3 regions of the Crenothrix sp. genome follow, and region 2 is predicted to be linked to each of the others. Evidence: predicted binding sites of a transcription regulator. Region 2 holds the regulator's gene; each other region holds the start of a gene.
What was found. Region 2 encodes HrcA, which represses chaperone genes, less so after heat shock. Its sites were predicted from a motif close to TNTTAGCACTCNNNNNNNNNGAGTGCTAANA; they were not measured.
Positions count from the first base shown of each region.

Region 1: the regulator HrcA is predicted to act here: its motif matches at 3,614-3,644, upstream of rpoH (RNA polymerase sigma factor RpoH).
Region 3: the regulator HrcA is predicted to act here: its motif matches at 5,046-5,076, upstream of groES (co-chaperone GroES).

Region 1 is NZ_JAYTLQ010000001.1:63,903-72,307, reverse strand. It holds gene ACHZC4_RS00375 (FKBP-type peptidyl-prolyl cis-trans isomerase) at 163-645, opposite strand; gene ACHZC4_RS00370 (hypothetical protein) at 705-1,277, opposite strand; gene ACHZC4_RS00365 (PilZ domain-containing protein) at 1,430-2,089, shown strand; gene ACHZC4_RS00360 (TIGR02647 family protein) at 2,253-2,492, shown strand; gene rpoH (RNA polymerase sigma factor RpoH) at 2,725-3,582, opposite strand; gene ACHZC4_RS00350 (ABC transporter permease) at 3,796-5,136, shown strand; gene ACHZC4_RS00345 (sigma-70 family RNA polymerase sigma factor) at 5,505-6,911, shown strand; gene ftsH (ATP-dependent zinc metalloprotease FtsH) at 7,181-8,405, shown strand, end outside.
Region 2 is NZ_JAYTLQ010000029.1:5,824-14,228, reverse strand. It holds gene ACHZC4_RS07200 (hypothetical protein) at 1-333, opposite strand, end outside; gene ACHZC4_RS07195 (hypothetical protein) at 425-880, opposite strand; gene ACHZC4_RS07190 (SPFH domain-containing protein) at 1,107-1,880, opposite strand; gene hrcA (heat-inducible transcriptional repressor HrcA) at 2,238-3,290, shown strand; gene grpE (nucleotide exchange factor GrpE) at 3,400-3,984, shown strand; gene dnaK (molecular chaperone DnaK) at 4,062-5,984, shown strand; gene ACHZC4_RS07170 (DUF29 domain-containing protein) at 6,282-6,731, shown strand; gene dnaJ (molecular chaperone DnaJ) at 6,738-7,871, shown strand; gene dapB (4-hydroxy-tetrahydrodipicolinate reductase) at 7,877-8,405, shown strand, end outside.
Region 3 is NZ_JAYTLQ010000048.1:61,348-69,752, reverse strand. It holds gene pqqD (pyrroloquinoline quinone biosynthesis peptide chaperone PqqD) at 1-150, opposite strand, end outside; gene ACHZC4_RS10460 (hypothetical protein) at 172-303, opposite strand; gene ACHZC4_RS10455 (Uma2 family endonuclease) at 322-897, opposite strand; gene ACHZC4_RS10450 (Uma2 family endonuclease) at 918-1,382, opposite strand; gene ACHZC4_RS10445 (DUF29 domain-containing protein) at 1,409-1,852, opposite strand; gene pqqC (pyrroloquinoline-quinone synthase PqqC) at 1,907-2,632, opposite strand; gene pqqB (pyrroloquinoline quinone biosynthesis protein PqqB) at 2,647-3,558, opposite strand; gene pqqA (pyrroloquinoline quinone precursor peptide PqqA) at 3,665-3,739, opposite strand; gene ACHZC4_RS10425 (DUF1640 domain-containing protein) at 3,883-4,143, opposite strand; gene ACHZC4_RS10420 (HesA/MoeB/ThiF family protein) at 4,228-4,977, opposite strand; gene groES (co-chaperone GroES) at 5,119-5,406, shown strand; gene groL (chaperonin GroEL) at 5,455-7,110, shown strand; gene ACHZC4_RS10405 (acyltransferase family protein) at 7,185-8,405, opposite strand, start outside.

The sequences.
Region 1 (8,405 bases), on a different contig from region 2:
CAGTCAGCTTTCGAGAAAAATGAAAGTTTTGTTGATTTCCAGCCAGAAAAAATAGAGCGCGAATGTAAATTAAGCGCGAGAAAAAAAGATAGAATACTTTTAACCCGTCTGATTTATGCACAACGTAGAGACGCAAAATCTGCGTCTCTACCAAAAAGCAATTTAATTGATTTTGATCAGTTCCACATCAAAAATCAACGTTTCATTTGCACCGATAGCACCGCCAGCACCGGCTTCGCCATAAGCCAGCTCAGAGGGGATATAAAAACGGTATTTCGCGCCTTCGGTCATTAGCTGTACGCCTTCAGTCCAACCTGGAATCACTTGGTTTAAACCGAAAGTAATCGGCTCACCACGGCCATAAGAGCTATCAAACTCTTTACCGTTAATGGTTGTGCCTTTGTAATGCACAGTGACCTTATCGGTTGCTGCTGGATTTTTAGTGCCGATACCTTTGGTGACTACTTCATATTGCAAACCACTGCTGGTAGTCGCGATACCCGCTTTTTTAGCATTGGTTACCAGATAAGCTGCGCCCGCCGCTTTATTTTCTTCGGGAGAGCCAGCATTAGCCATTGAAAACATAGAAAGTCCTATAACAATAACGGTGATAACTGAAAGAAGTCTAACTTGAATTTTTCTCACGATTTTCGCCTTTGTGTGAATTAAAACATCTAGTTTATCAAAAAAAACGGCTGTTTCGGCTAATTCATTTCACAACCTGTTAATTGTCCCTGGAATAAGCTTGCCCGTTTAGAGACCTTATTGGCAACCTGCATTAGCCACAACTTACGTAAATAGCTTTTACGTTGAAATCCACCGTGGCCTTCGTGATAAGCCAGATATAAGTTTTTGGCATCCCATTTGGAGAGACCCAGTCGGTTGGCGCTTATATCACAATACCAGCCAATAAAATCGCTGGCATCGGCAAACTCATCGCGATCGGCACCTGAGTTTGCGGTGCTTTTAAGATATTGATCCCAAGTGCCATCCAGTGCTTGAGCATAGCCATACGCGCTGCTTGGTCTAAACCAAGGAATAAAGCCTAATAACCAAGGGCGCGGTGGCTGTGCATCAGCAACAAAGTGTGACTCTTGGTGCATGATGGCCATTTGTACCGGAATCGGCACGCCCCAGCGTTGAAAAACATGCTGTGCTTGATCATACCAGCCGTCTTTTTCTTTAAAAACAGAACAAATATTATCGGTATTTTTAGGCGGCAACGTAGCGCAAGCCGTTAGAAGCAGCACTGAACACGCTATGACAATCTTTTTCATTGTACAAATTACCAGTAAAGGTTTAAGTGTTAAAGGTTATAAAGGCCAGTTAATCGTAAAAATCCCAAATAAAAAATAATTAACCTACTATACTTCCAACGTACATTACTACAGTAATAGCGCCACTGCAAAAGCGAAAAAAGAGGATCAGTATGAGCGTACATGTAAAACGACCTTACCGAAAAAATTTAGCATCTTATGGCTTAATTTATATGGGCGGTGAGGAATACAGCATCACAGTTAGGAATATTTCGTTAACAGGCGTGCTCGTAAAAATTAACCAAAAGCAAAACCAGAATGACTTAAACAAAATATACAGGGAAGTATTGGCTGCAAGCCTTATTGATATGTATATTCCTACGCTACGGTTGGCGGGAGAAACCGAAGCCGTTAGGGTGGATATAGAGGATGATTATCTACTGCTGGCGCTGGAGTTTAAAAATGTTTCCTACGATATAGACCGTGTGCTTTATAAAAGAAAAGCCTACCGGAAGACTATTGTTGCGCCAGGTCTTATTCTGTTAGATGGTATTTACCGGGAGTTTTATTCGGTGAATGCGTCAGTGGAGGGATTAATGATTCGTCTGCCTGAAAAGATAATAATAGAAAAAGGTTTGGTCACGGTTTTTGAATTTAAAGAACTGGAAGTGGAGGGGGAAATTAGCGTTGTCTGGATTGAATATATATCCGATATTGAAACGCTGGTAGGCCTACAGTATCTGCATATAGGCAAAGCTCCGATTAAGGGTGTGCCACGTTTTTATATGCCAGCTGAGGATCCTAATCCTGCACAGCATAACGTTTCGAATTAGACCTGCTGCTAGCGCCTTTGCTGTAGTGGATGGCTTCTTCTATAGAGCCGGTCTTGTTGATAAAAACATCTGCTAAACAATGTTTGCTCACAAAAAAAATCCGTAAGGATGTAGAAATGGCATATCCTATGTATTCATTTTATAAATAATAAGAGGATTTCTAATGCCCTACACACAAGACATCTTAGAAGAATTGGATCTTTTGTCACGCTACAACTTGTCGACGACATTGGAAGGCATTAAGGTGCATCAACACACTGCCTCAGAAGCGACAATTGCAGCTACACAGCGTCTACACAAAAAAGGCTTGGTATCACAAGAAGACGGTGGTTATTTAACCAGCCTTGGTCGTGAGGCCGCAGAACATGCACAGGCGTTTCTGCGTATACTTAAACCGGACTAAATCATCGCTTGGTTTTATAGCCTATCCCAGCGGCCATACAAATCTGCATAAAAACTAAGTCTTCTCTCGTATATGCTAGGCATAAAGGAGAAGACGGTTTGTTTATGTTACCGACCTTGCCCTACCAAGTGCTGCACAATATCAGATGGGGTCATGATTTGATGACCTGTAGAGACATAAAATATTACGTCTCTACTTACTCGGTGTGATGGTCGGGGGGAGGTATGAGTGATTAAGCTTCCAGTACAACACTACTGCGCAGCTTTTTCATGGCATTTTGTTCCAACTGTCTAATTCTTTCTGCAGAAACATTGTAACGTGCGGCAAGCTCATGCAAAGTGGCTTTTTCATCAGCTAACCAGCGGCTGGAAAGAATATCCAGGCTACGCTCATCAAGTTTCGCCAACGCCTTGGATAATAGGGATTGCTCGTGGCCTTCCCAGTCAACGGCCTCCACCAATTCCGCAGGATCGGCATTATGCTGCTGAAGAAAAGTTACCGGTGCGCTATAGTTTTCATCTGCGCTATCATCAGCGGGTAAATCGAAGGATATATCCGTACTGCCTAAACGTTTTTCCATTTCGTAAACGATACCGACATCCACATCCAAATCTTTGGCGATAGCTGTGGCTTCATTATGTGATAGCCAGCCAATGTCACTTTTGAATTTACGCAGATTAAAAAACAACTTACGCTGCGCCTTGGTGGTCGCCACTTTGACGATGCCCCAGTTTTTAATGACGTATTCATGAATTTCGGCTTTAATCCAATGTACTGCAAACGATACTAAGCGCACGCCCATAGTAGGATCAAAGCGTTTAACCGCTTTCATTAAGCCAACATTCCCTTCCTGAATAATATCGTGCATGGGCAAGCCGTAGCCGCTATAACCTCTGGCAACATGAACAACAAAACGCAAATTGGTCATAACAAGCTCACGTGCCGCTTCCAAATCACCATGGTCTTTGAATTTTACTGTTAAATCACGCTCTTGTTCGGCGGTTAATTTTGGCATTTGTCTCACAAGGTTCAAATACGCATCAAACGTTCCAACAGACAAGTTAATAGGTAAAGCTAATGCACTAGTCATGATATCCTCACTGTAAATGACTTTAATATAATATTAGCACTCCTTGGATCAGAGTGCTGAATTTTTTAAAAGTTCATCTTCAAGTATTTCATTAACAGAAGATTTTGACGCTGGGATGGCTTGCCTCATCCACATCTGAGTATTATTCTAGCGCTGACAAATTTAAAGTGTTATGAACACGCTGAATCAAACAAATTGCCCAAGGTTATTGAAATGATTGTTTTATGGACGGATGCGCTGATATTTATGTTGGTTTTTGCTCTGCTGGCGCTGGCGTTTTCTGTGCGCAATAAAGAGCATATTAAGCAAGGATTAAAAAAAATAGCCGATAGCAATATTGGCATGATATCGCTAGTGGTCTTGTTGTTTTTTGTTACCGTGGGTTTGCTGGATTCGGTGCATTTTAAGTCTGCTGCCAAAGGTGGTGAAATTATCAGTTTGCTTGATCAGTTTGCAGCGCCCCTTAAAGAGCACGTTGAAAAAACTTACTCGTCGCCGTTTTCGACAACATTGTATAGCAAAGAAATTATAAGCGTGGCAGATGACATACCGCAATGGGGCTATCCGCGCTTAATTTTTGGTGGGCAACATTTACAGGATCCTGTAACACAACATATTCCTGATATTCTTAAAAAATTATCCATAGCCTTTATGAAAGGTTGCTTATTTTCCAGTCTTTTAGTGCTCTTGATTTTGCTGGCACGCTTCAAGATTCAAGCAACAGCAGCCCCATTTTTTACCTTATCACCTGCATTATGCACGGTGTTTATTATTATTTTATTAAGTTACATAGTGGTTTATTTGTCGGGCTATTACCACGTTTTTGGTACCGATAAGGTAGGCGAAGATGTATTGTATCAAGCCGTAAAAAGCATTCGTACTGGCTTGGTTATTGGCACGTTGACTACCTTGGTTATGTTACCCATGGCGATTATCTTTGGTATTTTGGCAGGTTTTTTTCGAGGTTGGGTAGATGATGTTATTCAATATATCTACACCACATTAAATTCCATACCCAGCGTATTGCTTATAGCGGCTTCTGTATTGATGGTGCAAGTGTATATGGCTAATCATGAGTCTTCGTTTACCAGCGTGGTGGTGCGTTCAGATATGCGGCTTTTATTCCTTTGCCTGATTTTGGGTGTGACCAGCTGGACAGGCTTGTGTCGATTGCTCAGGGCAGAAACTTTAAAGCTTAGAGAAATGGAATATGTGCAGGCTGCCTACGCGCTGGGCGTGAAGCAACGTACGATATTAGTACGTCATATTCTGCCGAATGTTATGCACCTTGTCATCATTACTGTGGTGCTTGATTTTAGCTCGCTGGTATTGGCAGAAGCTGTGCTGTCATATATTAATATCGGTGTTGATCCTACTACCTATAGTTGGGGAAATATGATTAATGGCGCACGACTAGAAATGGCGAGAGAGCCTATTGTATGGTGGTCGTTATCTGCCGCCTTTGTATTTATGTTCGCGTTGGTATTGGCGGCTAATTTATTTGCTGATGTGGTGCAAAATGCGTTAGACCCACGAGCTGTACGTAACGATTAATAATATCCCTGGCGCACCCGGAGGATAACATTGACAGGTTTTCAGTGTGGTTAATGCCACGCACGTGCTCTTTATCGCTCTTAACGTTTTAACCTAAAACACTCAGAAAATTGCATCCAAATATTTCCTTTCGTCCCCCGCTTTTGTAGCTATTTGTCATCACCTAAGTAGACAATTCAATTAGTGCGTAATAAACCAAAAACTAAAAATTTTAGAAAACAATCAAACTAATTGAGTTTTGGCTTGTCGTAACACCTGAGGGCAATAAAAACGCATGTGTGCTTTAAGCGCAGCGGTTCTGTGCAATTTAAAGTATTGAATAAGCGTTTTAATTGTGAAGAACCGACTATGTGAGAGGATCGAGAATTGTGGCTTATTTAGATAGACAGTTATCAGAGTATAAAACATCGGCATCAACCATTAACACTGTTGGTATGGGACAAAATACCAACCCCAGTCAGGGCAAGTTAGTAGATGAGATTAAAAACGGTAATTATCAGTTAGCTAAAAATTTAGCGGATGCCAAGGCAGATTTAATTAAATCACTGGCTCTATTTCCAATAAGTGCCTTGTGGCTTATTAATAAATATGAGCAACCTATTATAGATACCGCTGAGCGTGATGAACCTGACACTACGGGTACTGATTTAGAAACGTCCATTTCTCAAATAAAAAAAGACTTTGTGCAACTGCATCAACACGCGCAGCGTGAGGAGACCAATCATGCGTTTTATATCAGCTGTAAGCAGCGTTTAATGACGCATTTACAGCTGTTTCCTTATTTATTTGAAGATCTAGTGGAGCTTGCAGAGCTTATTGCTTATAGATTTAAGGTTGACGTTGGGCTGAGTGAGTTTTTAAATTGGTCTTCAACCCATAAAACCTTTGTGGTGGATAAGCGTCTAAAAGCGATGCCAACACCTAATAAAACCAAAGTTTTGGAGAAATTCACAACGACTTACCATGAGCAATACAGCACGTTGTTTCTTTTGTTACCCACTAATGACATCTATAATGATTTATCAGCCGTATTTGTTGCGGAGCAGTGCTGGCTAAAAGGTAGGCAAGATTTGGTGATGGCTAACAATAAACTGGTGTCATTCATTGTTAATCAATACAAAGGCAGTTTTCTGGATTTTAATGATCTGGTTCAAGAAGGCCAAACCGGCTTATTGAAAGCGGTAGATCGCTTTGATTATCGCTTGGGGTTTCAGTTTTCAACCTACGCGGGGTATTGGATCAGACAGGCCATTTCACGGTCTTTATCACGTAGCGAACGTTCTGTGCGCATTCCGTGTGAGCAAATTGCTAACATTAACCGGGTGTACCGCGCAAAAGATCAAATTACAACACGAGTCGGTAGGGACGCAAGCATTCAGGAAATTGCTGAGCAGACCCAGTTATCTTGCGAGGATATCAATACTATTTTGGCCATTGCTCAAAGCGCCATATCCTTAGACGGTTCAGATGATGATGACAGTGAGAAAGCCTTTGCCCCCGTTGATTTTTTAGAGCAGCAGACCTTTACCCATGCCATTGAGGATATCGCTGAGTCAGAACTTGAAGCCTTGATTGCCGAGGCGATAAAAACTCTTAATCCACGCGAGGCCCAAGTGGTTTGTTGTCATTTTGGTGTGCATTCGAGTAGCGAAATGACGTTGCAGGAAATAGGCGCAGAATTTAATTTGACTCGAGAGCGCATTCGGCAAATCCAGGTTATTGCGCTTAATAAAATTAAATTGAATTATGGTCAACAACTTATAAATTTTTTGTAGTGGAGTGCGCTACACTTTCAGATCAAGATAACTGAAAAAACCTGATTTTCTGGTTATAACCTACGCTTAAAGGCGTAAAAAAGCCTTTTAGCGGCTGAGAAATGGTATTGTAATGCAGCCCAGATAACGGATTTGAAATTATTATGGGAAATATGAAAATAATTTGAATCTTTTTCGAGTTCGAGAGACAAATATGCACTGTTTAGTGATGAGTACTGTAAAACCCTATAAATTATCGTTAATGACTAACGAGATTCGGAGATAACGTAATGAAGAAACATTTATTTAATATATTCATAATCTCGGTTGTGATATCAGTGGCTATGCTGATATTCAACAGATTGAATACTACGCCTCCTATACAGGACTCTATTGCTTATTCAGAATTTATCGATAAAGTTAAAACAGGACAAATTGAACGCGTAGAAATGATCGCTAACCTTATTAAGATTCGTACTACGGAAGGGGAAAACTTCGAGACGATCAATCCAGGCGATACCCATTTAATTGATGATTTGCTGGCTGCCAAAATTCAGATAAGAACCTCTGAAGTGCCTAAGCAGTCCATGGCGATGTCAATCTTCATTGCCTGGTTCCCTATGTTGCTGATGATAACCGTATGGATTATCTACATGCGTAGGCAAGCTGGTGCGGGCAGTGGCGGTTTTGGCAAAAGTAAAGCCAAAATGCTTGAAGAAAATAAAATGACCGTTAAATTTGCTGATGTGGCAGGTTGTGAAGAAGCTAAAGAAGAAGTCTCTGAATTGGTTGATTTTTTGAAAGACCCACAGAAATTTCAAAAACTGGGCGGCAAAATTCCACGCGGTATTTTAATGGTAGGCCCTCCAGGAACAGGTAAAACGTTGATCGCCAGAGCGATTGCCGGTGAAGCAGGCGTAAAGTTTTTCACCATCTCAGGTTCTGATTTTGTTGAAATGTACGTGGGTGTCGGTGCGTCCAGGGTTAGGGACATGTTTGTGCAAGCTAAAGAACATGCGCCCTGCATTATTTTCATCGACGAAATCGATGCGGTAGGTCGCCAAAGAGGCGGTGCCGGCATGGGTGGCGGTAATGATGAACGTGAACAAACGCTCAACCAGTTATTAGTTGAAATGGATGGTTTTACCGGTAATGAAGGCGTTATCGTTATTGCTGCAACCAACCGCGCTGATGTATTGGATAAAGCCTTATTAAGACCAGGCCGTTTTGACCGTCAAGTAACCGTCGGTTTACCCGATGTGAGAGGACGTGAACAAATTCTGAATGTACATATCAAAAAGGTACCGGCTGCTGCGGATGTTGAATTGAAATTTATTGCTAGAGGAACACCGGGATTCTCAGGTGCTGACCTTGCCAATATTATTAATGAAGCGGCGTTATTGGCGGCAAGAACCAACAAAACTGAAGTCAGTATGTTTGAGCTGGAAAAAGCCAAAGACAAAATTTTGATGGGTGCTGAAAGGCATACTGCGGTCATGACCGAAGAAGACAAGT
Region 2 (8,405 bases):
TACATTATTAGGATCTTCTATCCGTACACCACCTATTCTTGGAGCACCGAGCACCCTCATGCCAACTTTAAGGGCTGCCTGCAAACGTGAGAGAACTTCGGGGTGTAAAGGTTTCCGCTTCGGCATTTCAGGCTTAATAGTTATTTTAATAACATCTTCTCCAACTTCGTTTTGCATATTTTCTCGTGTCGATGTCAACGTCATACTACTTAATACCTCCGCACGATCAATTTTTTGAATACCCTCGCATGTGACAATTGTTTCGCAAAAAAAACCTTCAATTGAACCAGAAACTAATCCTTGTTGAATCTTAAAGTATTCGGGTTGACGCATATCTTTTGGAAACCTATTAGGCCGAACTGCACGATCTAAGGTGTTGGTATCAAATGTAACTCGCATTGCTAGCTTTCACCTTTTTCGGTAATTAACATTTACTGGTCATTAACCAAACGGCTGTTCTGTCTTGTGGAATGTATTTCCCATTTCGTTTTAAATATGTTGGCGATCCAAGCATATCGCAATATTGTGTTGTAAGAATTGATGACGGATTGCTTGTATAAACTTGGAAAATTACATCGCCAAGTCTATCTTCATCGGATTCAATGTCGCTTTTTTTTGTGATTTTATAAATCATGATGTTGTCAACTGTCATTCCAATATTAGCCAGTCTTTCACCGATATTTCGGTAATTCATATTTTTATCTGTAACGGGGATTTGCGACAAGATTTTGTTGATTTCTTCTTTGTTTGTAATTTGCTCAGGTATACCAGCAAAAGATGCACTGGCCAAGAATTGCAATCCTAAAAGTATGATTAAACTCTTCTTCATAATTTTGATTTCTCCCAATAAAAATTTAACTAGCAAGAATTTAGAATTCATTACGGCACGATAATACAAGCAATTTATACATAATTCTTTCTGTTGGTTCGAGCCTTTGAATTTTGTGTGTCTGGTTGTGGCCGAATACAGCTAGAATGCGGGTCTGGAGAAATTATTCGCCCCAAAAAAGCCTCCTGCACAGAGCCATAGTTTTTGCTAAACGAAGTGAAGCGCATCTTTCGCGATGATGCGTCTCATGTCTCGGCGTGGCCTCTGATCTGAGCAACTACTTATTACTACTATCTTGCTTAACCATTGAAAGCGCCTCATGCACGGTCGTCATAAACTGCGCAGGAAAAATAATCGTAGAGTTTTTCTCCGTGGCAATCTCCGCCATGGTCTGAAGTGTGCGCAATTGCAGCGCAACCGGATGCGCAGCAATAATGTCCGCTGCTTCGCCTAACTTGACCGCCGCCTGAAACTCCCCTTCGGCAGCGACAATCTTGGCGCGGCGCTCACGTTCGGCTTCCGCCTCTTTTGCCATCGCTCGCTGCATATTCTCCGGAAGCGTAATATCCTTAATCTCAACGGCTGTTACTTCCGCGCCCCACGGTTCCGTGTGCCCGTCAATCACATTCTTGATTTGCAGATTAATATCGACAGTTTGCGAGAGCAACTGATCCAGCGAAAACTGACCGACCACGTTGCGTACAGTAGTCTGGCTGATCTGCTTCACCGCGCTGGTGATATCTTCAATAGCAATAACCGATCTTTGAGGATCGACAATCTTGTAGTAAGCAACCGCCGCAATGTCGATGGATACGTTGTCTTTGGTGATGATCTTCTGCGATGGGATATTCATGGTGATCGTGCGCAGGGTAACCTTGGTCATCTGCTCAAGAATCGGTATCAGAATAATAAGGCCGGGGCCGCGTACGCCAGTAACTTTACCGAGAAAGAAAATGACGCCACGGTCGTATTCTTTTACGATGCGCAGTGACAGAAAAGCCAAAATTACGACGAAGAAAATAATGGGGCCAGTTAGATCGAATGGAATCATGTGGTGCTCTCCTGTTATGTATAGAAAAGAAAGAAATAATAAACCTAGCGGGCTCTGCACTGGAATATAGTGCCTTCCTCTTAACCAGTCAAACGATCTCTTGATTTCTGTATTAGATTTGAGGCGTTGCAGTTTTAATCTTTGCCTACAGATACTTGCAGGAATATTACCTTGCTGTAAAAAACACGTTATTGGTCTAGCCTATAATGTAAACATTTTTTCTCCGGTGTTTTAGTGTTCTGGTGGACAAATAGCGCTTATTTTTAATGTATTGACAAGAATACAGGCAGCTGATATTTTTAAAAGTTAGCACTCCAATTATATGAGTGCTAAATTACTGTAAATAAAGAGGTTGGTGTGAGTAGTGCGCAAGTTTTAAATGAAAGATCGTTACAGCTATTAAAAATATTAATTGAACGTTATATCAGCGATGGCCAGCCGATAGGTTCGAGAACATTATCTAAAGATTCTGATTTAAAACTAAGTCCTGCCACCATCCGCAATGTTATGGCTGATCTTGAGGACATGGGCTTTTTGCATTCACCGCACACCTCTGCAGGACGCATTCCTACCGCCAGCGGCTATCGATTGTTTGTCGATTCTTTACTGACTGTCAAACCGCTGGAGTCTAACGAATTATCAAGGGTACACCACGAACTAAGCGCCCGGGATGGTAATAAAGATATTATAGGTCGCGCCTCACGGTTGCTGTCTGAGCTTACACAAATGGCGGGTGTAGTAACGCTGCCCAAACGAGAGTTAGTCTGCTTACGGCATATTGAATTTTTGTCTTTATCCAATGCGCGTGTTTTGGTGATATTTGTGACTAATGAACAGGAAGTTCACAACAAAATCATTCAAACTACGCGGGCTTTCAGTGCGGCAGAATTACAGCAGGTTGGTAACTATCTCAACTCTATATACAGTGGACATAGCCTTGCGGCAGTTCGTGAATCTGTGTTTAAAGAATTGCAAGATGATCAGCAACGCATTAACCAAAGCCTGCTCGATGCCGTCAAAATAGCGCAACTGGCGTTTGAAGACGAAAATCCCAAAGAAGATTACGTACTAACCGGCGAAACCAATCTGATGGAGTTTTCTGAATTGGCAGGTCGGGATCATTTAAAAAAACTCTTTAATGCGTTTAATCAAAAGCAGGATGTTATTTATCTGCTTGATCAATGTATGAAGACTAGCGGTGTACAAATATTTATTGGCGAAGAATCCGGCTATCAGGTCTTTGACCAGTGCAGTCTGGTGACTTCCTCTTATCATATCAGTGATAAAGTGGTGGGCGTTTTGGGCGTTATTGGTCCTACACGCATGGCCTACGAAAAAATTATCCCGTTTGTTGACATTACCGCAAAATTATTAAGCGCAGCCTTGAATCCTAATCCAACATCCCCATAGTTAGATAAACCTTGATTGTTAAGTTTGCATTAACCTGTCTTTTTAAAAGTAAGGTTATCCCTACTTATAACAAAATTAAATATTAACTAACAGATAGGAAACTCCAAATATGAGTACTGATCAGGAAACGCCTGAAATTCAAGACGAAATCAACATTCAAGATAACAGTGAACACACGGAATTGCTTGAGCTAGAACCCACGGTTGAAGAACTGCAAAAAGCATTGGATGCTGCGGAACAGAAAGCTCAAGACAACTGGGATAAAGCGGTTCGTGCAATGGCAGAAATGGAAAATCTGAAAAGACGTACCCAAAAGGATTTAGAAGACGCGCATAAATTTGCGCTGACCAATTTTGCCAAGGAAATGCTGTCGGTACTAGACAGCTTGGTACTGGGTTTGCAAGCGGCGACCGGCGATAGCGAAGAAGTGCAAAAATTTCGTGAAGGCAGTGAACTGACCATTAAACAATTTGAAGCCGCGTTTGCCCGCTTTAAAATTGAAACCCTAGACCCGGTTGGGCAAGCCTTTAATGCTGATCACCATCAGGCTGTCATGGTACAGGAAGTGGAAGGCGCTGAACCTAATAGCGTGGTGACTGTGTTCCAAAAAGGCTATCTATTAAATGGCCGTTTACTGCGCCCTGCGATGGTTGTGGTGGCAAAAGCCGCAGAAAAACCGTTAGCCGATAACTAAAAGGCTTGAAGACATTAAAACAGCCCCCATATTGGTATCATCATTTACAACATCTATTAAAGTCTGGAGTATAGTCAATGGCTAAAATAATCGGAATCGATTTAGGAACCACCAATTCATGCGTTGCAGTGCTGGAAAACGGCGTTGCTAAAGTGATCGAAAACAGCGAAGGTGCGCGTACTACACCTTCTATTATTGCGTTTACCGGTGATGACGAAGTATTGGTCGGTCAATCCGCCAAGCGTCAAGCGGTCACCAACCCTAACAACACGCTGTTTGCCATCAAGCGTTTGATTGGTCGTCGTTTTAAAGATGATGTCGTACAAAAAGACATCAAAATGGTGCCTTACAAAATCGTTGAAGCAGAAAACGGTGATGCGTGGGTTGAAGTGCGCGGCAAAAAAATGGCCTCGCCAGAAATTTCAGCACGTATTTTGATGAAGCTGAAAAAAGATGCCGAAGCTTATTTAGGCGAAGAAGTCACCGAAGCAGTTATCACCGTACCGGCGTATTTCAATGATTCACAACGTCAAGCGACCAAGGATGCCGGTCGTATTGCGGGTCTTGAAGTCAGACGTATTATCAACGAACCGACGGCTTCGGCGTTGGCGTTCGGTATGGACAAACCCAAAGGTGACACCAAAATTGCTGTTTACGATTTGGGTGGCGGTACGTTTGACGTATCGATTATTGAAATTGCTGAAATCGACGGCGAACACCAGTTTGAAGTATTGTCCACTAACGGCGACACCTTTTTGGGCGGTGAAGATTTTGACTCACGTGTGATTGAATATTTGGCCAATGAGTTCAAAAAAGAAACTACAGTTGATTTACATAACGATCCATTGGCGCTGCAACGTTTGAAAGAAGCGGCAGAAAAAGCCAAGATTGAATTATCTTCGGCGCAAAGTACCGATGTTAATTTGCCGTATATTACGGCGGATGCCACAGGGCCTAAACATTTAAACGTTAAATTAACCCGCGCCAAGCTGGAGTCTTTGGTAGAGGAGTTGATTGAACGCACTAAAGGTCCTTGTATTACCGCGTTAAAAGACGCTGGGCTTTCTGCATCTGACATTAACGATGTCATTTTGGTAGGCGGCCAAACCCGTATGCCTAAAGTGCAGGAAATGGTCAAAAACATTTTCGGTAAAGAACCGCGTAAAGATGTCAATCCAGATGAAGCAGTCGCTCTGGGCGCTGCCATTCAAGCGGGGGTTTTATCAGGCGATGTTAAAGACGTATTGTTGCTAGATGTTATTCCCTTGTCTTTGGGTATTGAAACCATGGGCGGCATCCTGACCAAGCTGATTGAAAAAAACACCACCATTCCGACCAATGCTTCACAAGTATTTTCAACAGCGGATGACAATCAGACTGCTGTGACCATTCATGTGTTGCAAGGTGAACGTGAGAAAGCGGCTGCCAATAAATCACTTGGACGTTTCGATCTGGCGGATATACCTCCGGCTCCCCGTGGTATTCCACAAGTTGAAGTGTCTTTTGATATTGATGCCAACGGTATTTTGAACGTATCGGCTAAAGACAAGGCCACGGGCAAAAAACAATCGATTGTTATTAAAGCCTCTAGTGGGTTGTCACCTGATGAAGTGGAACGCATGATTAAAGATGCTGAAGCCCATGCGGATGAAGACCGTAAATTGACTGAACTGGTACACGCCCGTAACCATGCGGAGGGCATGATCCACGCTACCGAAAAGTCACTGAAAGAATTGGCTGAGCAAGTGGATGCTGCTGAAAAAGCCAGCATTGAAGAAGCCATCAACGCCTTGAAAGAGGTGGTTAAAGATGAAGACAAGGATGCCATCGAAGCCAAGACCAATGCACTGACTGAATTGTCTGGTAAACTGGCCGAACGTGTTTATGCACAAAAAGCCGGTGGCGAAGACGCGGGTAACGCTGCGGGTGGATCATCTGCTCACGCGGCAGATGACGGTGTGGTTGATGCCGAGTTTGAAGAAGTTAAAGACGATAAATAAGTAAAACCAATTGAGCAGGTCGGCAATATTTTCCTTTAGTTAGAAGGGAATATGCTAGACCTGCTTTGGCGTTTTAACCGGTAGAGCAAGGCAGTTCGTTACAGCATCATGTCTGTTGGAGTTTTTTGTGGTTTTCGTGGACAATGCGTAACATCTCTTGAAAGTCACTGCCATTAAGTTAAGAACACGCCCCTTCTCCAGTAGGAAAGGGAGATTTCTTGCTTAACTTAATGCAGTGCTCTTGAAAGCTGGGTTATTAATGCGTAACCACGCTTTTTTATTTACGGTAGGGCACTAATGAATATCCAAACGCTTTACGACCATGATTTTAATTTATGGACCCAAGAACATATCTTGTTGTTAAAACAAGCGCGGTTTAGTGAAATTGATACCACTCACTTAATCGAAGAATTAGAGGATATGGCAAAAAGCAATAAAAGAGAATTGGTTAATCGCCTTATCATCCTGATAGCCCATCTATTAAAATGGCAGTATCAACCTGCTATGCGCTGTAATAGCTGGAATTCTTCCATCAATGAACAACGTATACAACTTGATTATCTTTTAAGCGATATGCCCAGCTTGAAGAACTATCTCACTGAAGCTATCGAAAAATCTTATGGCCGCGCGGTAAAATTAGCTGTTAATGAGACAAAATTACCCCTAGCAACATTTCCAGTAACATGCTCTTATGAGCAAAAACAGTTATTAGACGAAGATTTTTACCCTGACAACACACAAAAATAACATTCCATGGCAGCAAAAGAAGACTTTTACAAACTCCTCGGCGTAGATAGAAACGCCAGCGACGCAGAAATAAAAAAAAGCTATCGCAGTATGGCGATGAAGCATCATCCCGACCGCAATGCGGATAATCCTGAAGCGGCTGAAATCAAATTTAAGCAAATTAAAGAAGCTTATGAGATTCTATCCGATTCCAAAAAACGTGCCGCTTACGACCAATTTGGCCATGCCGGTGTCGATCAATCCGGTGGTGGACGGCCAGGCGGTTTTGGCGCAGAAAGCTTTAGCGATGTATTCGGCGATGTGTTTGGCGATATATTTGGGAATGGCAGACGTGGCGGCGCAGCACAGCGCGGTGATGACCTACGCTATAACTTAGAGCTGTCACTGGAAGAAGCGGTTGCTGGTACCGAGGCCAAAATTCGTATCCCTGTTGCTGTAGTGTGCAGTGAATGTACGGGTTCTGGCGCTAAAAAAGGCACAAGTCCTGTGATTTGCTCTACCTGTCATGGTCATGGCCAAGTACGCATGCAGCAAGGCTTCTTTTCTGTGCAACAAGCCTGTCCTACCTGCCGTGGCACGGGCAAGCAAATCAAAGATCCGTGTGGTAAATGCCATGGCCAAGGCCGCGTACAAGAAAGCAAAACTTTATCGGCAAAAATCCCCGCAGGTGTCGATACAGGCGATAGAATACGCTTAACCGGAGAAGGTGAGGCGGGTGAGCGCGGCGCTCCTGCAGGCGATTTGTATGTACAAATCCAGGTTAAAGATCATGAGATTTTTACGCGTGATGGCGCTAACTTATACTGCGAAGTGCCGATCAGTTTTGTCACCGCGTGCTTAGGCGATGATATTCATGTGCCTACACTGGACGGCAAGGTATCGTTAAAAATTCCTGCTGAAACCCAAACCGGCAAACTGTTCAGATTGCGGGGCAAAGGCGTTAAGCCTGTACGTGGCGGAGCAGTGGGCGATTTGCTGTGTAAAGTGCAAATTGAAACGCCGGTAAATTTAACCAAAGAACAGAAAGTTTTGGTTGAACAACTGGGGCAATCACTCAGTGGTGGCGGTAAAAAACATAATCCACAGGAACATTCGTGGACAGACGGCGTAAAGAGTTTTTTTGATAAATTAACTGGATAATAAGCATGCGAATTGCAGTTATTGGCGCATCAGGGCGCATGGGGCTTTGTTTAATTAAAGCAGCGGTCAGCAGCAATAGTTTGCTGACGACGGTTATTTCCAGACCTGGTAGCGCTGCTATCGGTAAAGATGCCGGAGAATTGGCTGGAATCGGGTCTTTGGGCATTATTATTGTTGATGATGTAACGTCTGTGCTGGATCAATTTGATGTATTAATCGATTTTACCCGTCCTGATGCTTCTATGGCGGTGATTGAAATATGCCGTAAAGCGGGCAAAAAACTGGTGATCGGTACGACCGGTTACACGGATGAGCAAAAAACCGCCATACAAGCTGCGGCTAACGATGTGGCCATTGTGTTTGCACCCAATATGAGTGTCGGCGTAAATTTGTCGCTCAAATTATTGGAAATTGCCGCCAAAGTCATGGGCGATTACACGGACATTGAAATCATTGAAGCCCATCATCGGCATAAAATTGATGCGCCGTCCGGTACGGCATTGCGCATGGGCGAAGTGATTGCCAAGGCACTGG
Region 3 (8,405 bases), on a different contig from region 2:
GCCATCGCAGCATTTGAGGATTTCTGCCGAACTTTGGTTCAGTTCCACCATGCCTTCAGGGTAAAGTATGACATATTTTTGCTGGGCTTCTTCCCATTGTAGGCGGTGCAGGGTGGAGAAGTTTATGGGTATGTTTGGGGTGATGGTCATTATTAATAGGGTGTTAGTATTTTATAAGGGCAGTGTGGCAAAATCTTCAACAGCGACTTGCATGATGCGGGCGGGTTGTTTTTGGTGTTGACTAATCATCAGGTGGCCATTTTCAATTTGCTTTAAAACCAACATATCAAAGTATTGCTCCATTGCATAGTCCCTTCCTTACTACATTTCTTGCATAAATGCCCAATCCATCTGAAGATCCGGAAATAGCTGTACCCTCGTCGGTTCATCCATGCCAAATATCTCCGGTTTGCCATAGTTCGCTTGGGTGTTAAGCAGATACACCATAATCCAGCGGTCTTCGGGATGGATAATCCAATATTCCTTTACGCCATGCCGCTCATAAAGGCTGCGTTTGCTATTCATGTCCTTTAAAGCGGTAGACGGCGAAAGTACCTCAATAACCCAATCTGGCGCACCACGGCAGCCCAGTTTATCAAGTTTGCTTAAGTCACAGATGACGCTGATGTCTGGTTGTACAATGGTATCAATGTTGTCATCCGCTTCGTCTTTATGGGGTAAGCGGACATCAAAAGGAGACGTATAACCTTTGCAAGGTTTATTTTGTAGGTAATTTCCTATTTGCCTACCTAATTCAAACACGATGTCTTGATGCAGCCGTGATGGAGCTGTCATGGCGTAGGCTACACCCTCGACCAATTCCCATCGTTCATCTTCTGGCCATTGGCAATAATCAGTATACGTGTAAGATTGTTGCCGTTTTTTCGCAGTACTCATAGGTTGCTCCAGTAGGCCATCTATAGTTTTACATCAATACCATAAGTTGATTTTTCCAGTTTTCCTATTTTTCCATAATAATCAACCACATCATTCTCCCACACCACCCATGCTTCAGTTGCACCGGCTTGTAAATAGAGTCGAACCTTGTTTGAGATTTCTATTTTGGAATTTGACGGCGAAACGATTTCAACACAAATTTCAGGGGCATGGGCGTAAGGTGTTTCAAAGCCATGCTGAGTAAAAAACGCCATAGAACACCAAGCCACATCAGCGACTTTCACGCCTTCTATGGTTTGAATCGAGCATTCGGTCAATGTTTTTCCGCTTTCAAGATTATTAATAAATAGTGCACCGATTAAAGACTGTAGATAACCGTGTTTGTTGGATGCGGGACTCATTTCAATTTTCCCATAGCGGTTCAACTCGATTTTAAACGGTAAATCTTGCAAATAAGGATTGTTGATGACTTCAGACCATTGCATGGTGTTTCACTCCACAGGAATACAATTTAGTGCCCATCCGTCGAGGGCAACCAATCTTCGGAAAGAATATTTACCATTATCCAAGGGCAAATTTCAGGAAAACAATCCATGCCAGTTTCAGCGATAGCTAATGAGATAGAATCCCCCCAAACATCTTCAAACCAGTCTAAATCAGTGACTGTTGCTTTCAAACTGGGCGTATTTTTTAAGCGCCGTGCAATGGCTTTGCGCTGCTCTTTAATAGTCCGTTGCCAGCTACTTCGTTGGCGTTCCGGTTGGTATTGCCATTTGAGCAGATGCGATAACAGTAACGCCATCCGATTTGCCAGCTCGCGCTGTTCACTTTTGCCCACGTCTTCAATTTCCTCGGCAATATGTTCGATGTCGATGGCCGACAACTTACCTGAACGCAACAGATGAGCCTGTTCTTTAGCCCACGTGACAATATCATTTTCATAAGTGACAGCCATAATGACCTCTCAAAAAGCCCGACTAATTTGAACATTGCCACCTTTATCTTAAACTTATTTTTCAACATTAAAATACGGCGGCATACCACTAATATAAGCCAAATACATGGCATCCGCCATCGTCCACAACACATCCAGCTTAAACTTTAAAATCTTCAGCATACGTTCTTGTTGTTCGCGGGTTTTATACCAGTCCAACGTAATCGCCAAACCGTGCTCCACATCACGCCGTGCCTCGCTCAACCGTTTACGGAAGTAAATATAACCGTCTTTATCAATCCATGGATAATGTTCTGGCCAGTTACTTAAACGTTGCTGGTGGATTTTTGGCGCAAACAATTCCGTTAACGATGAGCTGGCCGCCTCGTGCCATTCTGCCTGCCTTGCAAAGTTGACATAAGCATCGACGGCAAAGCGTACTCCAGGCAATACATGCTGTTCAGAAATAATTTCCTCGCGGGACAAGCCAACCGCTATGCCCAATTGTATCCAGGCTTCTATACCACCAGCTTCACTAGGTTGACCGTCATGATCAATAATGCGTTGCGTCCACAGCTGACGAGTTTCACGGTCTGGGCAATTGGCTAAAATATTGGCATCTTTGCGGGGAATGCTGACCTGATAATAAAATCGATTGGCTACCCAGCCTTGAATCTGCGCCTTGTTCAGTTTGCCTTCGTTCATCAGCACATTGTACGGATGATTGATGTGGTAATACTTTTCCATGCCGCGTAACTGGGTTTCGAATTCTTCTTTGTTCCACGGGGTATTATCAGTCATATTCATAGTGTGATTTACAGGTCAATTTCCATGCCGTCATAGGCGATTTCAATACCAGCGGCCGCGAGTATTTTACAGGGTTCAGAATCTTCATCCAAAATCGGGTTACTGTTATTGATATGGATCAATATTTTCCGTGCATTCGATACACCATTCAGGATGTCGATCATGCCCCCCGCACCGGATTGCGCCTTATGCCCCATATCGGAGGCGCATTTTTTGCCCAAGCCTTGATCGATCATTTCATCTTCCGTCCAGAACGTGCCGTCAATCAATAGACAATCGGCGGCTTGCATAGCAGACATGACGTGATCTTCAATCTCGCCCAGACCTGGCGAGTAAAACACTTTTTTGCCGGTGGAGATTTGTTCAATTACCACGCCGATATTGTCGCCGTCGTGCGGATCGTGGCGGTGCGGCGAGTAGGGCGGTGCTTTGCTTTTGATGGCTTGGGTATAAAAACGCAAATCAGCGATAGCAGGTATGGTAAAACTGCTGCCATCCACAGGAATAGGGTGGTGGTTAACCGTGCAATAATGCGACAACATATTGAAGACCGGGAAGCCGGTGGTCAAATCTTGCTTGACCATTTCTGAACAATAAATATCCAGCGGTTTGCCTTCGCGCAGCATGAGCAAGCCGGTGGTGTGGTCAATCTGGCTGTCCATTAATAATACGGCTTTAATGCCGGTATCACGTAAACCATGTTTCGGGTGTATAGCGGGGAAGGCTTCCAGTTGGGCACGTATATCTGGCGAGGCGTTGATTAGCAGCCAGTTATTGTTATCAGTACTGACGGCAATGGATGATTGGGTGCGGGCTTTGGCGTTCATGTCGCCCGTGCGGATACGGCGGCAATTGTCGCAGTTGCAGTTCCACTGCGGAAATCCGCCACCTGCACCTGAGCCGAGAACTCTAATTTTCATGTTGAGTTATCCTAATAGTGGGGATTTGGGTGATGCCTGACGGCAGCGAGGTCAAAAAAAAGGGGCTCTGTTGGGAACCCCTTTTTTCCACAAAGCCGAAAAGGAATTAACGGTTGTAGATGTACATTGTTACTTCAAAACCGAAACGCAGATCAGTGTAGCTTGGTGTTTCCCATTTCATAATCATAACCTCTTTAAGTTTCCAAAATGTTGACTAGCTTGCTCAAGTAAAGCCACTTCGAAGTATACGATGAACTGTTTATTCGCGCAACTTTTGCTGGGTGTCGTTTGATCCCAATGTAAAATTGTTAATAAGATGGGCATTTAAAAAAATGCCTTTAATACTAAAGAGATGACACCGGCTAATAGTACGCCAAGCATCCATCTATTTAGCCTTAATTCACCATCAATACGCTCAAAACGAACATTCATTTCTGCTTTTATTTCTGTTAAGTCATGTTTTGTGACAAGTCCGTCTTGGGCTTCGGCAATAACGCGCACGACTGCCTCAGCCTGTGCTTGCGGTATTCCAGCAGTTTTTAGTTTATCTACCAGTTCAAGGGTATCAAAAGTTATAGTGGCCATGATTGCTCCTGCATTTTTTTATAGTTTAGCAGGTGTTGTACTTAACCACCAAGTGCTGTTCTATTGGTAGAAATCAGTGCTCCATTAACCTTGGACACCACAGGTCGGACAATCTCGATTTTGTTTAAGTTTCATAATATTCCATTCCATCGTCAGGCCGTCTAAAAGCAATAGTCGCCCAGTCAAGGTTTTTCCTATGTCGATAATCAATTTCATTGCCTCAAGCGCCTGTATGCTGCCAATTATCCCAGTAATAGGCGCGATAACACCATTAGTAGCGCAGTTTTGCAGCTCTTCGCCATCGTGCGTGTATAGGCAGTTATAGCAGGGACTGTTATTGCGCCCCGGTGTAAATACAGCAACTTGACCTTCAAAACGAATGGCCGCACCCGATACCAGTGGTGTTTGATACTTAACGCAAGCGCGATTAATGGCAAAGCGGGTCGTGAAGTTATCTGAACAATCTAATACAACATCAGCGTTGACAACTTCTGTTTCCAGCAACTCGCCACTAAGCCTCTGTTTGACTGCATTGACGGTAGTATCCGGATTTAAACTATTCAGGGTCTGGCGGGTTGAAATTACTTTATCCATCCCAATATCGGTAGTGTGATGAGCAATTTGTCTTTGTAGATTGGATAAATCCACTTCGTCATTATCATAAATAGTGATTGACCCCACACCCGCCGCAGCCAGATACATCGATGCAGGAGAGCCTAAACCGCCCGCGCCAACAATCAATACCTTGGCGTTAAGTAGTTTTTGTTGTCCTTCAATGTCGCACAGCGGCAACATGATCTGGCGACTGTAGCGTAATAGTTGGGTGTCGTTCATAGCTTATGGCAATTAAAATGAAGTGACCAATAATGCCACACACTTGACAAACTGCGAAAGCTCATTATCATTAGCACTCATTGGCAACAAGTGCTAACAACTCAAGTTTTAATAACAATAATCTGTTTTTAGGAGACATAAATGAATATACGTCCGTTACACGATAGAGTCATCGTAAAACGTGTTGAAGAAGAAACCACTAGTGCGGGCGGTATCGTTCTGCCAGGTTCTGCTGCAGAAAAACCCAGCCGTGGCAAAGTATTGGCTGTTGGTAGTGGCAAACCGCTGGATAACGGCCAGGTTCGCGCTTTGGAAGTTAAAGTCGGCGACAATGTATTATTCGGTAAATATGCTGGCAACGAAGTTAAAGTTGACGGTGAAGACGTTATCGTAATGCGTGAAGAAGACATTATGGGCATTTTAGGCTAGTCCTAACTCATTGACCACAATCATAATCACACACAGGAATAAATAAACATGGCAGCAAAAGACGTATTATTTGGTGATGACGCACGAGTCCGTATGGCGCGTGGTGTCAATATTTTAGCCAACGCAGTAAAAGTAACTTTGGGCCCTAAAGGTCGTAACGCTATTTTAGATAAAAGTTTCGGCGCTCCAACCATTACCAAAGACGGTGTATCGGTTGCCAAAGAAATCGAATTAAAAGACAAATTCGAAAACATGGGCGCGCAAATGGTTAAAGAAGTGGCTTCGCACACGTCTGACGTGGCAGGCGACGGCACCACCACTGCAACTGTTTTGGCACAATCCATAGTCAACGAAGGCTTGAAAGCCGTTGCTGCGGGCATGAATCCTATGGATTTAAAACGCGGTATTGATTTGGCGGTGACCAAAGCAGTTGAAGCGATTATTGCCTCAGCAGCACCTTGTGCTGACAATAAAGCCATTGCTCAAGTCGGTACAATCTCTGCTAACTCTGATGAGTCAGTCGGTAAGATTATTGCTGAAGCAATGGAAAAAGTCGGTAAAGAAGGCGTTATTACCGTTGAAGAAGGCACAGGTCTTGATAATTCATTAGACTTGGTTGAAGGTATGCAGTTTGATCGTGGCTATTTGTCACCGTACTTCATCAACAAACAAGACAGCATGAGCGTTGAATTAGACGATCCGCTGATTTTGATTTACGAAAAGAAAGTCTCCAACATCCGTGAAATGTTACCGATTTTGGAAGCGGTTGCTAAATCTGGCCGTCCATTATTGATTGTTGCAGAAGACGTTGAAGGCGAAGCGTTGGCAACTCTGGTTGTTAACACGATTCGTGGTATCGTTAAAGTTGCCGCGGTTAAAGCACCTGGTTTCGGCGATCGTCGTAAAGCCATGTTGGAAGACATTGCTGTGTTGACCGGCGGTACGGTTATTTCTGAAGAAGTCGGTTTAAGCCTGGAAAAAGCGGAACTGAGCCAATTGGGTACAGCCAAACGCGTACAAATCACTAAAGAAAACACCACCATTATTGATGGTGCAGGTTCTGAAGAGCAAATCAAAGGCCGTGTAACACAAATTCGCGCTCAAGCGGAAGATGCGACTTCTGACTACGATAAAGAAAAATTGCAAGAACGTCTGGCTAAATTGGCTGGCGGTGTTGCCGTGATTAAAGTCGGCGCTGCCACTGAAATCGAAATGAAAGAAAAGAAAGCCCGCGTTGAAGATGCACTGCATTCTACCCGCGCGGCGGTTGAAGAAGGCGTGGTTGCTGGCGGCGGTACTGCGCTGGTACGTGCATTGGCTGCATTAGTTGGCCTTGAAGGTATTAACCACGACCAAACAGTCGGTGTTAATATTTTACGTCGTGCAATGGAAGAGCCTTTACGCCAAATTGTTGCTAACGCGGGCGATGAGCCTTCAGTGGTCTTCAACGAAGTACAAAAAGGTACTGGCAATTTTGGTTATAATGCAGCCACTGGCAAATACGGCGATATGATCGAAATGGGTATTCTTGACCCTGCGAAAGTCACCCGTACTGCATTGCAAAATGCAGCGTCTGTAGCTGGCTTAATGCTGACTACAGAAGTGATGATTGCCGATGCACCTAGCGATGAGAAAGGCGCACACGGTGGCATGGGCGATATGGGTGGTATGGGCGGCATGGGTGGTATGGGCGGCATGATGTAATCATGTTGTCTTAAAACCTTGCTGTTTTAAGCGCAATAAAAAGCCCTGCTTGCGTAATGCAATCGGGGCTTTTTTTATAAATATTTTTCCTTTTGCATCAATTTAAATGCTGGCATTAAACTCTCAGCAACAAATATTGCACCAGTGGCGGATAAGTGATGGTAATCAGAATACAGTGCCTTGCCCGCACTGTTAATTCTGCATCTGCGCTTGTTATCACGACATAATAAATCGCTGGGATCTAATAATCTCACCTTATAGTCTGCTTGCATTTGCTCAAAAAAAGGTAAAAGTACGTTACGTTGGGCAAGATAGCCATCAATCCATATTACTTCACCCTGTGTTTCATTCAATGCCAACCATAAAGGTACATTTCTGTCAGCCTTGGGTACAGATAACACCACCCATACCCGTTTACCCTGTGCAGTAAGGTGCTTAATTGTCTCTTTAAAGCTTGATTGAAACGCTTTCAGCGAATCATGCTCATCAAGATAGGTGATTTTACGGCTGCCTTCAGTATAAGCATTCCAATAGCCTACTAAAAAAACATCTTTTATTAACGGCTGTTGCTGTAGAAAGTCAATGACATTTTGATAAAATAACTGCCTGTTATCATTCGATTTATCAGAAAATTTTAAAGTCTTTGCCTTCAATAAAGCAGCCCCCGTGTTATAACTTACTTGAATACCCGGAACATTATACAATTCCCCCAAGGTTTCGAATGCGGGAGTTAAAGCGTCTGCGTGGCTATCGCCCCAGACAATAAAACGGGGAGGTAGATTTGAATGGCCCGCAATTAAACATTTTTCAATATCAGGTTTATAACTCTCTCCGGTGTCTTCAAATAGACAGTCTTTTTGTAATGGGTTTGCATCATCCTGCCCCGCAGCATATTGAAGCTGATAGGGGTTAAATCGCTGTGGAGTCCAGTTTGTATACCATATAACTATTCCCAATCCGAGCAATAGTATTTGAGCCGTCAAAACAGTTTTTATTAATGGTTTTTGAAGCCAGCGATGTTTATTCCGGAAAGGTTGTTCAATATATTTCCAGTTGAGTGTTGCCATCACACCGCTTAATATCAACAATCCTGTGATTATGTAGTCATGTCCATCGACTTGGACGCCCGCTTGCCAATAGGAGAACAAGCTTAACAATGGCCAATGCCAAAGATAAAGGGAATACGAGATTAATCCAATCCCTACAATGGGTTTAAGTGCCAGGCATTTATATACCCATGTCTCTCCGGTTAAGCCCGTTGTGATTAATAAAGTTGTGCCTGAACATGCCATAAT